3 regions of the Staphylococcus lutrae genome follow, and region 3 is predicted to be linked to each of the others. Evidence: riboswitches for the same ligand, from Rfam matches in the RefSeq annotation. Region 3 holds a riboswitch; each other region holds the start of a gene.

Region 1 (5,257 bases), 870 kb from region 3:
TGAAATCACCTGCCATTTTAATGTTAGACGCCACAGATTTAACGGATGATTTTTACTATGCGACATTATCGCAAGGAGAATTGATTTTTAAAAATTATGAAAATATTGTCCGTAATATCGACCGTTTTGATTTGAAAAATGATGTGCAAGGTGTAACCAATTATAAAGACCGCGTTATGAAAATGTATCGAGAAGCACAAACGAAATGGATAGTGTATAGTTTTTCTAGTGCAATCGCCATGGCAGTTTTATTCATAGTGACACTATTAGATGTATTACATTATTTTGAACAACATCGTCAATGGTTGCTCATGAGAAAAATGTTTGGCTTTAGACGTTGGCAAAATTATAAAAAGCATATCATCCTGAATGGATTGTTTACCGCAATCATTGGTGTGGCTTTGTTTGTAAAGACGCAAAATAGTCATGTGGTGTGGATATTTAGCATGATCTTGCTTTTTCAATTTATCATTCAATGGGCTTACATTCATTATTTAGAAAAACAATTTAATGCATTGATCAGGGAGGCTTAAATGTTTAAGAAAAAGGGTTTGATTACGATTGCAGTTATCGTTGTTGTATGTGGTTTGTTTTTAGCTTTTGTGCGCATTCCATATGTTGATTACTTTAATCCATTTTTGAAAAAAGAGACGTCTTATGCTGTAGTGCCATTAGGAACACAATCTCACTTGAATATTCAAGCGTATGACGAATCGGGTGAACCACTCAAATATCGCCTTGATTTCAATGGATATGATGCACAATTTGATCATTTGAAAGTGATACACAAAGGTAAATATGTCTTTGCCATTGAGTATGTTAAAGATCTTTCAAAATGGCCTAAAGAGGTGAAAGTGAAAGAATGATTGAATTAAAAAATGTAACGATTAAAAAGGGGAAGCGTTCGATTTTTGACAATGTGAATTTGAAATTTGAAGCGGGGAAGTCTTATGCTTTTGTCGGTCATAGTGGGTCGGGGAAATCTACATTATTGAATACGATTGCAGGATTTGAAACATTGCAACAAGGTGAGGTACGACTCGATCAACAGCGATTGAAGGCAGATTATCGTTTTTATCGTCACGTACTCGGCTATGTTTTTCAAAATTATGGTCTCGTTGAATCGATGTCAATCAATCAAAACCTCGACATGGCTCTAGCTTTCAAGAAAGTATCCAAATCAGAACGGCGACAGTTGAAATCGAGTTGCTTACAAAAAGTGGGGATAGACATAGATAAAAAGCGCAAAGTTGCGACATTAAGTGGAGGAGAGCAACAGCGGGTAGCCCTTGCACGTTTGTTACTCAAACAGCCGCGACTGATTTTAGCGGACGAACCGACGGGATCCTTGGACCAGGCGAATGGTCAAAAAGTCATGGAGTTGTTATTTGATATGGTGGATGATACGCGTACGCTGATAATAGCCACACATGACTTAGCCTTGGCGCAACAATGTGACGAGATCATACATGTCGACTTAATTAAAAGCGCTATTTAAGGAAAAGAAGGACATCTTCCAATCCATAAGAAAACGGCAAACATCATTGAGGTGTATAACCTTTGGTGACGTTTGCCGGTTTTTATAAGATGTGTACAACTTAATGTTGTGTTGTTAACTCGTTCATATCATTTGAATTGAAGATATCTTCGTCAAGTTGCTTTGTTAATTTAGCAGTGCCTGTTCCTGCCAAAATCGCGTCGTTCACATTTAATGCTGTCCGACCCATATCAATCAATGGTTCCACAGAAATTAAGACCCCTGCAAGACCTACAGGTAGGTTTAACGCAGACAATACGAGGATGGAAGCAAACGTTGCACCGCCCCCTACACCTGCGACACCAAATGAGCTTAATACGACTACGATGATGACTGTGGCGATGAATTGTAAATTGACTTCAACACCCGCGATCGGTGCAACCATGATAGCAAGCATCGCTGGATAAATTCCGGCACAACCATTTTGCCCGATAGACAAGCCGAAAGAGCCCGAGAAGTTAGCAATGGCTTGAGGCACACCAAGGCGATTGGTTTGTGCTTGAACGTTTAATGGGAGGGTGCCCGCACTTGAACGCGATGTGAATGCGAATAAAATCACTTCGGCTGTTTTCTTCACATATTGAATCGGATTGACTCCGATGACTGCCAATATGATTAAGTGGATGATATACATTGTGATGAGCGCAGCATAAGATGCAATGACAAATTTACCTAGTGTCCAAATGGCAGCGAAATCACTGGTTGCAATCGTATTAATCATAATGGCTAAAATACCATACGGCGTCAAGCGTAACACAAAGGTTACGATGGCCATGACAAGGGCATCAATGGCATCGATGCCACGTTTTAAAGTTTGACCTTTTTCAGGTTGTTTACGTGCAACACGCAAGAATGCAAAACCGACGAATGCTGCAAAAATGACAACGGCGATTGTAGAAGTTGCACGCGCCCCAGTAAAATCTAGAAATGGATTTGCCGGTAACAGTGCTGAAATTTGTGATGGCAACGTTGTCGCAGTGAGGTCTTTCGCTTTATCAGCGAGCTCGGCACTACGCGCATTTTCCGCTTGTCCCAAATCGATACTAGAGGCATCAAGATTAAAGGCAATGGCATAAATAATACCGACAATTGCGGCAATCGTCACCGTACCGATAAGGAACATAAAAATGAAGCTCCCCATTTTAGCAAAACTGGCGCTAATATCAATCTTTGCAAATGCTGCAACAATAGAAATAAAAATGAGCGGGATGACAATCATTTGTAACAATGAAATGTACCCGTTACCAATGAGACCTACCCATTCAGTCGTTTGTTTAGTGACTTGACCATCTACGCCATAAATCAAATGGAGTAAGAGCCCTAAAACAATCCCTAAGCCGAGTGCGATAAACACACGCTTGGGGAATTTAACATGTTTTTTCGCCATGACCCAAAGTCCGATCAATGCGATTACGAAAATAATTAAATTAATGATAATAAAAAATATAGACATAAATACGCTTCCTTTTTAATTCCGACTTCTATAATAGGATAATGGGTAGGAAGCATAAAATCAAGGGTAATTTTATTGATATGTCAATTTTGGAGAAAATGAGTTGAGTTGTGTTCTAGCTTTATCATCCCCTTCAATCAGTTGCGCCATCAGTATGCCTGCAATTGGAGAAAGTAAGATACCATTGCGATAATGACCTGTGGCTACAAATAATCGGGGGGCGATTTCTCCCATTATAGGTACCTCATTTTCGGTGATAGGGCGAATACCTGTCCAAGTTTTAATGATACGATGAGATTGAAGTTGAGGAATCATACGTACACTTTCTCGATCGAGCCAAGACAGGTTGTCTGCATTGCTTTCTGTATCCCAACAATCATAATCTGAAGTCGCGCCAATTAAGAAACGATTCGGTCGTTTAGGGACGATATAACAACCGTTCATATTAAAAATGGTTTCCTTAAGACCTGTGTAATCAGAAGCGATAAGTTTGACGTCACCTTTGACGGGACGCGTTGGTAAATGGATATCCAATTGTTGTAATAACGTGCCACTCCAAGCCCCTGCCGCAATAATCAACTCATCGGCGTCAAATGTCCCTTTAGAGGTTATGACGCGATAACTTTGAGAATGACGTTGGAGTCGTTCGACTTCTGTATGTGTCATCAAATCAATATGTGCCCGTTTAAGTACCGATGCAATGAGTGCTTGCGTGTAAATATTGGCATTGATTTGCCCGTCATCTTGAATTTTAAACGCGGCACTTTGTGACGGATCAAGTTGTGGAAAACGTTGTATGAATTGTTGGGGCGTTAATGCCGTTACAGTATGGTCATGTCGGTGAAGAAATTCAAACTGTTGTTGAACAGCTGATACATCTTGTGGGCGAGAAGCGACTTTGATGAGACCGTATTGTTGGTATTCAATATCAATCCCTGTTTCAAGTTCAAGCGTACGCGCCAAATCAGGCATCATCGCCCGACTTTGCATCGCGAGTCGATAGAGTGGGGAGTCTTCGAAAAATTCATTTTGCGCACCTAGCATGCCTCCCGCAGCATAAGAGGCGTTCATTCGTGGTGTAGAGCGGTCGATAATACGGATGTGCCGTTGTTTTGTATTGAGTTGACGTGCAATGGCCAATCCCATGACCCCTGCTCCGATGATTATGGTATGTTTCATAAAAAAACCTCCTGCATAAAAGGATGCAAGAGGAATACGTATATGATTGAAATAACGTCAGCGACGCGCGATTTCGCGTTGAGACACATTCAGTAACATATTGCGCTTCCCTTCGTTGGTTCTAACCACGTCAGGTTCAAAGAGTTAAGATACCATCTTTCTCAGCTCGCCTCGAGCACCCCTAGCCTATCAATTTTTAATGATGATCAATCGTGTCTATTCATATCAATCTTAGCACGCTTTGTCAAATGATTGTGTGTTTTATTACATGGAGACGTCGGTTTATGATGACCGGTATAAACGCCTCAGTGTCCGTACATGTCGTGCAGGCAATCAATCGCTTAACCGATATGTCATGGATTATGAAATTAGCCCCCAAACAGGCGTTGGAAAAAGCCTTTTTTCTCATTACGTTGAATCGTTTCAGCAAGATCTTGATGTTCTTTTGTTTGCGTTTCAATACTTTCTTGTGTTTTATGAAGCTGTTCGGTTTGTTGTTGCTGTGCCGTTGTCAGTGCCTCCATAGATTGACGATTTGTCTCTAGTTGTGTATGTAACTGCTGTTGTAACGCTTTAAGCGCTTCTTGCTGTTGATTCACTTGTGAGACCATTTGACCTAACATTTGACGCTCTTCACGCATATGACTGATTTCGTTACGTAATTCCGTAATCAATTGCGGAACTTGTTGATCAGTAGGGAGTTGTTGGTCATGCGTTTTGACAATGACTTGTAAAAAGTCTTTTTCTTTTTCAAGCGCTTCAAAAGCAAGATCATAACTATTGGTTTGTGCAACACGTTCAGCAATTTCTTGGAAGAGCTCAATGTCCTCTTCTTTGAAATCAGTTGCTTCGCGTCCACGGTATTCCGTTTTATTTAAATGATAGCCGCGCTCTTCAAGGTGTTGCACAATTTTACGGACTTGTTTTTCACTCAGCTCAGATTTTTGAGCAAATTCTTTTGTTAGCATATGTCGTTTAGGTCCTTTCTCTCATTTTTAGACTGTCGCCAGTGTGCGCTCAGTGCCCCTTCAGTCTTACCTCTCTACTATTGTAACGACTTTAAGTACTGAATTCAAGGGCTTAGACAT
Region 2 (5,257 bases), 990 kb from region 3:
AACGTGTATGTACTATGATTCGTACTGAGCACTAATGTCCCTCCACGTGTGAGTATCTTTAAAGCCCCTTCAATTAAATGGTGGTAATCTTTAGTCACAGAAAATACTTTCTTTTTATTACGCGCAAAACTTGGTGGATCAATAACAATGGTATCGTAACGCAACTGATGACGCTGTGCATATTTATAAAAATCAAATGTATCCATCACAAAAATGGCATGTGATTGCGGTGCGATGCCGTTGAGTCCAAAGTTTTCTTCGGTGTATTGACGAGAACGATTCGCTAAATCCACACTCGTTGTCTGAGCGCCTCCAGTTGCTGCAATCACAGAAAATGCGCCTGTATAGCTAAATAAATTCAGAACTTTACGCCCTTCTGAATAATAATCTCTTAATTTTTTTCGAACATCCTTTTGGTCTAAGAAAATCCCCGTCATTGGCCCGTCATCAAGGTGTACGTTGTAAAAAGTATGGTTTTCTTCAATGACAATTGGAAATTCTGGTGCTTGACCTGCAACGAAGCCCCCTTCAATCGATTGATGCTTGAACCGTGTTTTCTCATAAACAGAATCATAGTGAAAAACCTTTTTAATCGCATCGATGATATATGGTCGATAATGATAAATCCCTTCAGAATACCATTGGATTAACAGATGGCCATGATAATTATCAATCGTTAACCCGCCTATCCCATCTCCCTCACCATTAAATATGCGAAAAGCGTTCGTGCCATCAATGTGATAGAAGTATTCACGTACTTCACGGGCTTCTGCAAAGCGCGTTTCAAAGTATGTGCGATTTATTTCTTCGTCTTCTCTATAAGTTAAAACCCAACCCAGTCCTTTATGTTGACGCCCGACATAACAAGTTGCTACATAACGATGTGTCGATGTCAGCAATTTAAAAAGATCCCCTTCTTCTAAATCATCTTGTTGAAATAAGTCTGCTTCCTCAATCAGTGGGTATTGATTAAAATATTTCTCTTCTTTACCTTTATTTAATATAGCCGTTTTCATGTGAGATCAACCTTTCCCTTCGTAACGCATGCTTTTGATTTTAACACGTAAGTTTTCTAATGCAAAATTTGACCGATAAATCCATGTAAAATAAAAAGGTAGAAACTTCATAATCCATTCGAAATTTCTACCTTTATTCATACATGTCACGTGCCAATTCCTATTTTCAACGTGGTTCGACAGGTTGTCTCAGTTGCAATACGAATGCAACAATGGCAGGCACCAACATCAGTACAAGTATCGGCGTAATAAATATTGAGAGTAGCAAACCATGAAATAGAATAACAATATATTCCGTAAGTAATTTAAAGAATAATATGCTGATCATAAACAATTGTAAATAATAAAATTTACCTCGCAACATTCTGACCACGCTCGTCACAATAAAAATAATCGCAATAATTAAGAGTAATAACAAGCTGACCCATTCATAAACATATTGGGTTTGTGACAATTGCCAATCCCCTGACATAAACAACGCATTACGATTATTGAATTCTAATAAAATAAAAAACAGTAACATGACACCGCATGCAATCATGACATAATGACGATTAATCCATTTCGGTCTCACCTTAAGAAATGAAGGGATATCATCATCTTCTAATCGTGCCCAAGCGAACCATTTTTTACCCAATGCTTCACGTTTAGCACGCATCTTCTCCATATCAATGCTTCTGCGCGTACGATGTGAAATATCATGAGTGAATTCCGCTGTGCGATGTTGAATATCTTTAAAATGTGTTTTAGACGTGTTTGTAAATTGATATTTTTTACTTCTGGAATATTCATTCGTTTCTCCAGTTATTTCTTCCTCAGACACAGGAAGTGCACGTCTCAAAAAGAGGAAATTCCAAATTGCCATTTGTCCAATCAACCATAACACAACAAAAAACGTATTGATGCTTAAAACATCAATGGGTGCAACATCATTGGCTTCAATACGGGTATACAGCGCCAGTTGTGTCATGATGTAACAAATCCCATAACTAAAAATAATCCATAAGTAGTGCTCTTTACGATGTAGTGGATTCAATTCATCTTTATACGTAATATAACCAATATGTACAAGAAAAGGGATCGTAAAGACAAAAGCAGTCCAACCGTACACTTGAGACATAAAAATTAATGTTAATACGAAGAAAATAATACCGATTAATAAAAATAAAATAGAAATATCGTAATCAAAGCGTGTTGTATTCGTTAACGTTCTCCCTATCAAAATCATCAAAAGGCCAAAAAGCAAAATGATCATACCGCTAGCTAAAGGTATGTCTCCAATATATTTGCTCATGACTCGAATGATTTCATTGAAAAAAGCCATAATAAAATCCCACAAATTATCGATATTGGTTCTAGGTTGCTTACCAGCTTTAAACTGTTGAATGAGTGGAATATTAATAAAAATAATAACGCTCAGCAATATTGAAAGTACACCGATAATGTAACTGTAAATCACTTCGGTGTATTTATTAAATAAAGACATCCTCTCACCTCAAAGTTATTATATACGAAGTTGTGTCGCCTGTCTGTATATTTCAAAAATATCAGACTTTAGAATGGGATAGTCATGAGTTTAACATGTTTTAAGCCCCAGTTAAGTCATCAAATAAAGCTTGTGTCATCATATCCTTGCCACTCCAATGTGTTTTACAACAATTCAAATGACATTGTGTTCAATGATTATATTAAAGGTTCAGATGATAGATCAAAAATCATTTGCTTTGAACAATTTGCCCTTGATGAACGGATGTTGCCCTATTCGATTCATAAATAAAAAATGCTACCGTTGATTATGTTTAGAAAAAACCCATTTAGGTTATAAAGTCGTATAGCTCAATATGAAAAGGAGGCGTTATAGATGACTGAAAAAGACATTAAAAATGCAGCCGAAAAAGCAAAAGATAAAGAGGAATCATTGAAAGATCAAGCGAAAGAAACCAAAGACGGCATTGAAAAAACAAAAGACGATATTCAAGATACATTTGAATAATACCCGTCAATGACATGTTTAAATGTGCTTCAATGACATTTAAACGTAGAATAGACTGTATGAGGGAGACACACAAACACGATTGATAAATGTTAATCAATCGCCTACTCGCGCGAGATAACTTGCTCAATTGGAGCAAAAAAGCTGTCTCGCGCTCTATATTAATGGCGCCGTTCACATCAAAGCCCCTTTGTGCTTTTTATTTTAAATATAAATCAACGTGCATCAATGGTGTGGCAAAAGTTTGGAAAGCGTCATGAGCATCAAGCAATGGAGATTGTACGCGATGTTGTCATTCTCTCATTGTCTCATCATTTTTAAATGCTATCCGTCAACAGTGTCTATTTTTTATACGATAATCGAACTCAAATCGCTTTAGAACAGCGTTTTAAGACCTTGACTTTTCACATGACTAGGTGTACATTTGCAATATCAACTAAATACGCACACTAGGGGTGTGAAAACTGAGATGAGGCGTCCCCTCAAACCCTTCGAACCTGAACTAGATGATACTAGCGTAGGAAAGTGTTTTGTTATGATATGAATACACACCAAATATTGTCCATTAACATTCAAATTATGGTGATTTATACATAAGTTAGCACAGTCACGCCTGTCTCTGTTTAGGAGATATGCGTATTTTTTTATTTTGGGAGGCATTAACAGATGAAAAAAGGTTTAACATTATCAGATGTACTCGTGACTGTATTAATTTCTGTCATTTTTGCAGTCATTTACAATCTTTGGTGGATTGTCAATAATACTGTACAGCCATTAGGTCTGCATATCGACCAACTCTTGTATGGGATGTGGTTTAGCGCAGCCGTTGTGGCTTACCTCATCATCCCAAAAATGGGGATTGCATTATTAGCAGAATTTGCTGCAGGTGCTGGCGAAACCATTCTTATGGGTCGTTTTGATATTCCTACAATTATTTATGCTTTACTACAAGGTCTTGCATGTGAAATTGTCTTTGCGATTTTCCGTTATCAATCGCGTGCATTTATGGTGGCGATTCTTGCTGGTATCGCTGCAGCAGTCATCAGTTTACCGATTGATTGGTATTACGGGTATTTAAATGAAGTCGCAACATGGAACTTAATTCTATTAATTTCATTCCGTTTGATTAGTGGCGCTGTTTTAGCGGGTATCTTCCCTTATTTACTCGTTAAAGCATTAGATCAAACCGGTGTGACACGCCTCTTTCGTCCAGCTTCGAAAGATGACTATGACACATTGTAAGGTGACGACACGTGCTAAAAGTTAAAAATTTACGTTTAAAATATCCAAGTGCACATCATAAAACATTCGATGGGATTGACCTCGAAATCAAAGACAAAGAAAAAGTACTTTTACTAGGGCCCTCTGGCTCTGGTAAGAGTACTTTACTCAATGTTCTCAGTGGCATTGTTCCAGACTTAATTGATTTACCATTAAAATACGATACATTAATGCCAGCGAAAAATGCGGGTGTTATTTTTCAAGACCCAGATTCACAATTTTGCCTGCCACAAGTGAATGAAGAATTAGCATTTATTTTAGAAAATCAGCAAGTGCCACGACAAGATATGGATCGCCGCATTCAACACGCATTAACACAAGTCGGGTTGGACATTAACCCTAAACAACAGATTCATCAATTAAGTGGAGGAATGAAACAAAAACTTGCCATTGCCGGCACGTTACTTCAAGGGGCAGACACGCTTTTTCTTGATGAACCCACTGCGATGTTAGACATTGAAGCTACAGAAAATCTTTGGAATCTTCTCAAATCCCTGTGGGCAGATCAAACTGTGTTAATCGTCGAACATAAAGTTGAACATATTTGGCAACATGTTGATCGTGTCATTCTTATGAATCATCGTGGACAAATCATTCAACAAGGGACACCTGACTACATTATGTCTGAATTTGAAGATTTATTGAGTGAATATGGAGTATGGCATCCTCATGCTTGGGCACGCGCGCCTCATCCTCGCCATGATGCACCAAAGCCCATTGATAAGCCCCACACCTTTCAATTTTCATATCAACAAGGCGCTGTTCAACGTGGACGACGCACATTATATCAAGTCGACCAACTTGAAATTTTGCCAGGTGAATGGATTACACTTACAGGTAAAAATGGCACAGGTAAAACATCCCTATTAGAGTCTATGATGCAATTAATTCGCTACAAAGGCGATATGCATTATAATGGGCAAAAATTAACAAAAATCAAAAGCGCGGCAAAACATATGTATTTAGT
Region 3 (5,257 bases):
CCCCTTTTTTGATATCTTGTGTACCCGCAATAAAATACACACGTAACTGTTTTCTATCAAAACCCATCTCGACTCACTTCTCTCTTTTTAATCTCTAATAAATAAGATTCCGTTGATGTTTGATTTAATGCATCGATAAATGCCATTAAAAATGTTCCTGGTAAATCAGCACCCTCCCGCATTTCTGCTTGTTCAGCAGCAATATTATAAAACGATACCGCCTCCACAAGCTGCTCAAGCGTTGGTCGTTGTGCACCTAACAGAAAACTTGCAATGACAGCGCCAAGCAAACAACCTGCACCTGTAATTCGTGTTAATAAAGGCGTTCCATTAGATAAGACGGTAATTTGATTGTTTTGTATCACCACATCTTCTTTGCCAGATATGACAATTGCGGTTTGATACTTTTGATACGCTTGTTGCGCAATGGACACAGCATCCATATCCGTCGCACTATCCGTTCCCTTCATAGTTGTTGTTGCATCCACCAACGTCATGATTTCTGAAGCATTACCTTTAATGACTGCCACATCAACTTCATCTAAAAATTGCTTACAGAAATCTTTACGGAATTGTGAAGCCCCCACTGCGACAGGATCAAACACGATAGGAACATTCATACGATTGGCCGTTTTTGCAATCGCAAGCATATCCCGACTATTTTGTACTGTCAACGTTCCAATATTGATTAACAACGCTTGTGTCATCTTAAAAAAATCTTCTGCTTCTTCAGGTGCCTCACTCATAGCTGGACTTGCACCTAAACTGAGTAAACCATTTGCTGTGAAATTTTTCACAACATCATTGGTATAACATACAACAAGCGGGTGTTGTTTTCTTACTTCAGTCAAATAACTCATCTTAATCCCATCCTTTTAATTTTTCATATGCAAAATGATTGACCGGACCGCGCCCTTTTCCAATTTCTGGTGTTTCTTTTATTGCTAATGAAATATAGTGCTTCGCTTTCGCAACAGCATCATACACTGTTTTACCTTTCGCCAATTCTGCAGTAATAACAGCTGAAAATGTACATCCTGTCCCATGCGTATGTTTTGTAGGGTAGCGGTCACTTTTAAATTCATAATGTGCTTCCCTCGTAAATAAGTGATCGACTGCATCCCCTTCAAGGTGGCCCCCTTTAATGACAACGCCCTTAGAACCAATCTCTTTAATAAAAAACTGACCCGCTTGATGAATTTTTTCGTTAGAATCGATGACGAGACCTGTAATTTCTTCAGCTTCAGGTATATTAGGTGTTGCAACATCAGCAAATGGTAAGAGTGTTTCTTTTAACTGTTTCCGCACTTGTTGATCCATTAAAGAATCACCACTTTTTGCAACCATCACCGGATCAATCACATAAGGTATGTTGATTTTTTCTAAAAAACGACGAATGACAGCCATCATTTCAGGTGTAGGTATCATCCCCGTTTTCATCGCATGTGGCATCTCATCACTAAAAACACTTTCTAACTGTTCCTCTAACCAGCTTGCTTCTAAATTATGGATATGTTGAACACCCATTGAATTTTGTGCAACAATGCTCGTCACTGCTGCCATCCCGTAAACCCCACAAGAATGAAATGATTTTAAATCGGCCATGGCACCTGCACCACCACTCGGATCTGTACCAGCGATTGTTAAAGCGATTTTTGGCTTCTTCATTTGTTTTCTCCCCCAAATTCCCATTGTTCTAATTGATAAGACATATTAAAAAAGCGTCTCTCATGAATTGTACTTTGTAAAAAATTATTTTTAAGTATTTCTCGAACTTCTGGTGTGCTATTATTTGCATACGTATCGAGCCAACGTGCAATATAAGACATGAGCGTATCCATTTCTTTCGCATAAAAAGCAAACCAATCTTTTAATGGATGCTGCGCTGGAAAGTCATGATTTTCAATCGCCATTTTACCAATTTGCTGATACACGTATGGACACGGTGCCATCGCCGCAATCGTGTATGCAACGTTATCATAAGCATAGGCATTATAATACATATGTTTAATGTAATGGTCTGCTGAAGGATACCAATCTCCATCTTTAATAATCTCTTGGTAATCACTTCCTACATATTGCGCCAAAATATGATGAGCTTCAACCTCACCCGAACTGGCAAATTGAATTTGTTCAGTTAAAAATTGAATTTCTTCTTTTGTGTTCACTTTTGGAATTAATAAAGCATAAATTTTAGCGAATTCATTTAAATAACGTGAATCTGCACGTAAATAATGGCAAATCGCCGTTTTCGATATTTCCCCACTCAACATGCCTTGGATAAATTTATCTTGATAGATTTGATTAATTAATGGTTTCGCTTCTTGTTTTAATTGTTCTGTAAACTGCATCATCATTCTCCTTTGATATGAAAAAAGACTACTCCCAAAAGCAGCCTAGTCAACACATCAAAAGCCTCACGTGTTACACGCTACTTCCCTACGTTGGTTTCACCCAAATCAGGTTCTGAGGGTCTGAATTCACATTCATCTCAGCCAATATTGGCACCCCTAGTAGTCCTTCATTAATATTTACTTTTAATGTATCAAAAACCAGTCATAAGTTCAATTAACTGAACGTCTGTTAGCAAGCGAATCGGTAACTCTATTATCTGTTTATGGCATCTCACCTGTATGAACAGGAGGCCTTTGTTATCGTAATCATGCGTCGACGGGTTTTATAAATAGATGCATTCTTATTCAAATGAATCAAAAATTATGTATCGTAGTTCTCAATATCAATGGTGAATAAAAGTCATCATTATGATGGAAACATTAACGATCAAAAGCGGCAGTTGCCCTTAAATATTTTTCAATATTTAAGAACAACTTGCGCCAACATTTTAACATGCCGCATCATTTAAATTTTTCATTTGGCTATTGCCGCTTTTAAAAATGTGATGATTGATAAAAATTTTGAAGAATAAAAGGATAATGTGAGATAAATCAAATTATTTTATTTGGAGAATATACTTAGAGAAGGTGGTTTGCATTATTGGTGGGATATCCAATAATAAATTATTCGACACACGTTTACTCTTGAGTTGGATGTGTGTCAATCCTTATTGTGGGTGATGATGCCAAAATAGGAGAAATTTCTGAAACGAGCAATTCTGTAGCATAGCGTTTTTCGTCATTTTGATAAAAACGCCTTGATTGTATTTGCCCGCTCATTGCTACAGTCATTCCTTCAGTTATCGTTTCGTTAATTTGAAGCGCAATATTACCGAACGCTTTACAATTTAAGTAATCCGTGATGGGTTTTGGACTTTTACTTAAATCATTTCTAGTGACTGCGACAGTAAAAATAATAAAGTAACGCGCTTCATTTTCATAGAACTTCGGCGGGCGCTGAATATGACCGACAATCTGAAAATGATTCATGTGGTTCACCTCCTGTACGCATACTATATCGCTTTCAAGAAAGAATAACAAACTACCAATCATGAAAAAATCGTCATTAGACACGCACAGGAAATCATGCAATCCGAGAATTATTTTAAAAATTGCGCTATAATAAGGGATATCATAAAATGATTCGTAAAGTTTTTAATGTGAAGGAGGCGACGCTGATGAAAACTTTTAAAGCAGTGCGTTTTCAAATTGTATCAGACCATAGTAGCGTTACTGAATATGAACTTTTAGATGGTGTGATTATCAATAAAGAAAATAGCGGTACGGGTTGGTTGTTGGAAATTGTGATTTCAGATATACATCAGGAACAAATGGAAACTTACATGGAAGCGGAGGCGTTACTGGATATTCGTGTCGTTATCACTCGTCCTTCAAATGATCCTGCACTTTTTGATGCAACGATCAAACATATTACTCCTTTAACTGACGCCATTTCAGTTGTTTTTGAATGTCATATATACACATTGCGACAAGTCTATGCAGAAAATTTACTAGAACAACTTGTTAACGAAGGATTGCAAGGTCAACAACTCATTACGACGTTTAATCGTATGATGAAATCTAAACCACGTTTAAAAGACGAACGACAATAAACAATAGGCTGTGTTGAATGATTATCACGCGTTGTCATACATCACGTCGAATCAACAGTATCTTTTCTTCCTTCTCATCACCTTGAAAAGTCAATTGAGGACTACATTGAATGTTGTGCGCATAAAGCTAAGCTGGCCATCAAGTACTGAATCCTGTCACGTCTAACCCGATTCAATACAAAATGCCCCTAAAAAACTTCTGTTTTTAGGGGCATTTAAGCCATTTCATCTCTATGAAACAACACTTGACTTCCTTATTCTCAGTACCTATGCATTGGGGTCTTGGAGTGCAAATGTCAACTCACAACTACATGCGATTTGACCATCTACAGTAGCCACTGCCGTTCCTTTACCAATAGGCCCTTTAATTTTTGTAATTTCTACTTCTAACTTTAATGTATCACCCGGTACGACTTGCTTTTTAAAACGACATTTATCAATCCCTGCAAACAAAGCTAACTTTCCTTTGTGTGCTTCGCTGTTCAACATCGCTACTGCACCTGTTTGTGCTAAAGCTTCTGTAATAAGTACCCCAGGCATAACTGCATAATTTGGAAAATGACCTTGGAAAAACGGTTCATTTCCAGATACTTGTTTAATCCCTACACAACGTTTGCCAGGTTCATATTCAACCACTTTGTCAATTAACAAAAAAGGTTGTCGGTGCGGGATAATATTTTTGATTTCATTGTAATTAAAAATCGTTTCCATTAATTATTGCCTCCAATTGTTTCAATGATACGATGCCAAAACTTAAAACTAAACGCGTTAAGCACGTTATCATGATTAATAATAAAACCTACCATGACGCCTATGATAAACATCATTATCGTTACCAGTACAAAAAGCGTTAATTTAAAGCTCACTGAAACGATCATTGTTTGTACAAGTTGTTTCCATTTAGTCATTAATTCTTTCAATAGCCGCTCCCAAAGACTTCAGCTTTCCATGAAAATTTACATAACCACGGTCAAGATGCTTTAATTCTGTGACAATTGTTTCACCGTCCGCAACAAGTCCCGCCAATATTAATGCAGCGGCGGCACGTAAGTCGGTCGCTTTCACTTGTGCACCTTGCAAAGCACTTTTGCCTTCAATTTTTGCGCTACGCCCTTCAACAGATATTTTCGCATTCATACGTCTAAATTCTGCAACATGCATAAAGCGATTTTCAAAAACGGTCTCTGTTATCACTTTATGCCCTTCTGCCGTTAAAAGTAAAGCCATCATTTGAGATTGCATGTCAGTTGG

Evidence for each region. Region 3 has a riboswitch for thiamine pyrophosphate ahead of tenA (thiaminase II). Riboswitches for the same ligand answer to the same signal wherever they lie in the genome.
Region 1: another riboswitch for thiamine pyrophosphate. It lies ahead of thiO (glycine oxidase ThiO); the one in region 3 lies ahead of tenA (thiaminase II).
Region 2: another riboswitch for thiamine pyrophosphate. It lies ahead of B5P37_RS09455 (ECF transporter S component); the one in region 3 lies ahead of tenA (thiaminase II).

What each region holds. Positions count from the first base shown of each region.
Region 1 is NZ_CP020773.1:1,363,148-1,368,404, forward strand. It holds gene B5P37_RS06245 (DUF1430 domain-containing protein) at 1-533, shown strand, start outside; gene B5P37_RS06250 (YxeA family protein) at 534-866, shown strand; gene B5P37_RS06255 (ATP-binding cassette domain-containing protein) at 863-1,498, shown strand; gene B5P37_RS06260 (L-cystine transporter) at 1,599-2,990, opposite strand; gene thiO (glycine oxidase ThiO) at 3,063-4,169, opposite strand; TPP riboswitch at 4,260-4,362, opposite strand; partial or broken gene B5P37_RS06270 (DNA-binding protein) at 4,723-5,137, opposite strand; gene B5P37_RS06275 (hypothetical protein) at 5,250-5,257, opposite strand, start outside.
Region 2 is NZ_CP020773.1:2,035,443-2,040,699, reverse strand. It holds gene B5P37_RS09465 (class I SAM-dependent rRNA methyltransferase) at 1-1,016, opposite strand, end outside; gene auxA (lipoteichoic acid stability factor AuxA) at 1,183-2,502, opposite strand; gene graF (glycopeptide resistance-associated protein GraF) at 2,878-3,009, shown strand; TPP riboswitch at 3,451-3,550, shown strand; gene B5P37_RS09455 (ECF transporter S component) at 3,676-4,251, shown strand; gene B5P37_RS09450 (ABC transporter ATP-binding protein) at 4,263-5,257, shown strand, end outside.
Region 3 is NZ_CP020773.1:493,463-498,719, forward strand. It holds gene thiE (thiamine phosphate synthase) at 1-67, opposite strand, end outside; gene thiM (hydroxyethylthiazole kinase) at 57-860, opposite strand; gene thiD (bifunctional hydroxymethylpyrimidine kinase/phosphomethylpyrimidine kinase) at 862-1,668, opposite strand; gene tenA (thiaminase II) at 1,665-2,351, opposite strand; TPP riboswitch at 2,420-2,522, opposite strand; gene B5P37_RS02490 (single-stranded DNA-binding protein) at 3,033-3,383, opposite strand; gene B5P37_RS02495 (YwpF-like family protein) at 3,572-4,006, shown strand; gene fabZ (3-hydroxyacyl-ACP dehydratase FabZ) at 4,274-4,717, opposite strand; gene B5P37_RS02505 (DNA-directed RNA polymerase subunit beta) at 4,717-4,914, opposite strand; gene murA (UDP-N-acetylglucosamine 1-carboxyvinyltransferase) at 4,907-5,257, opposite strand, start outside.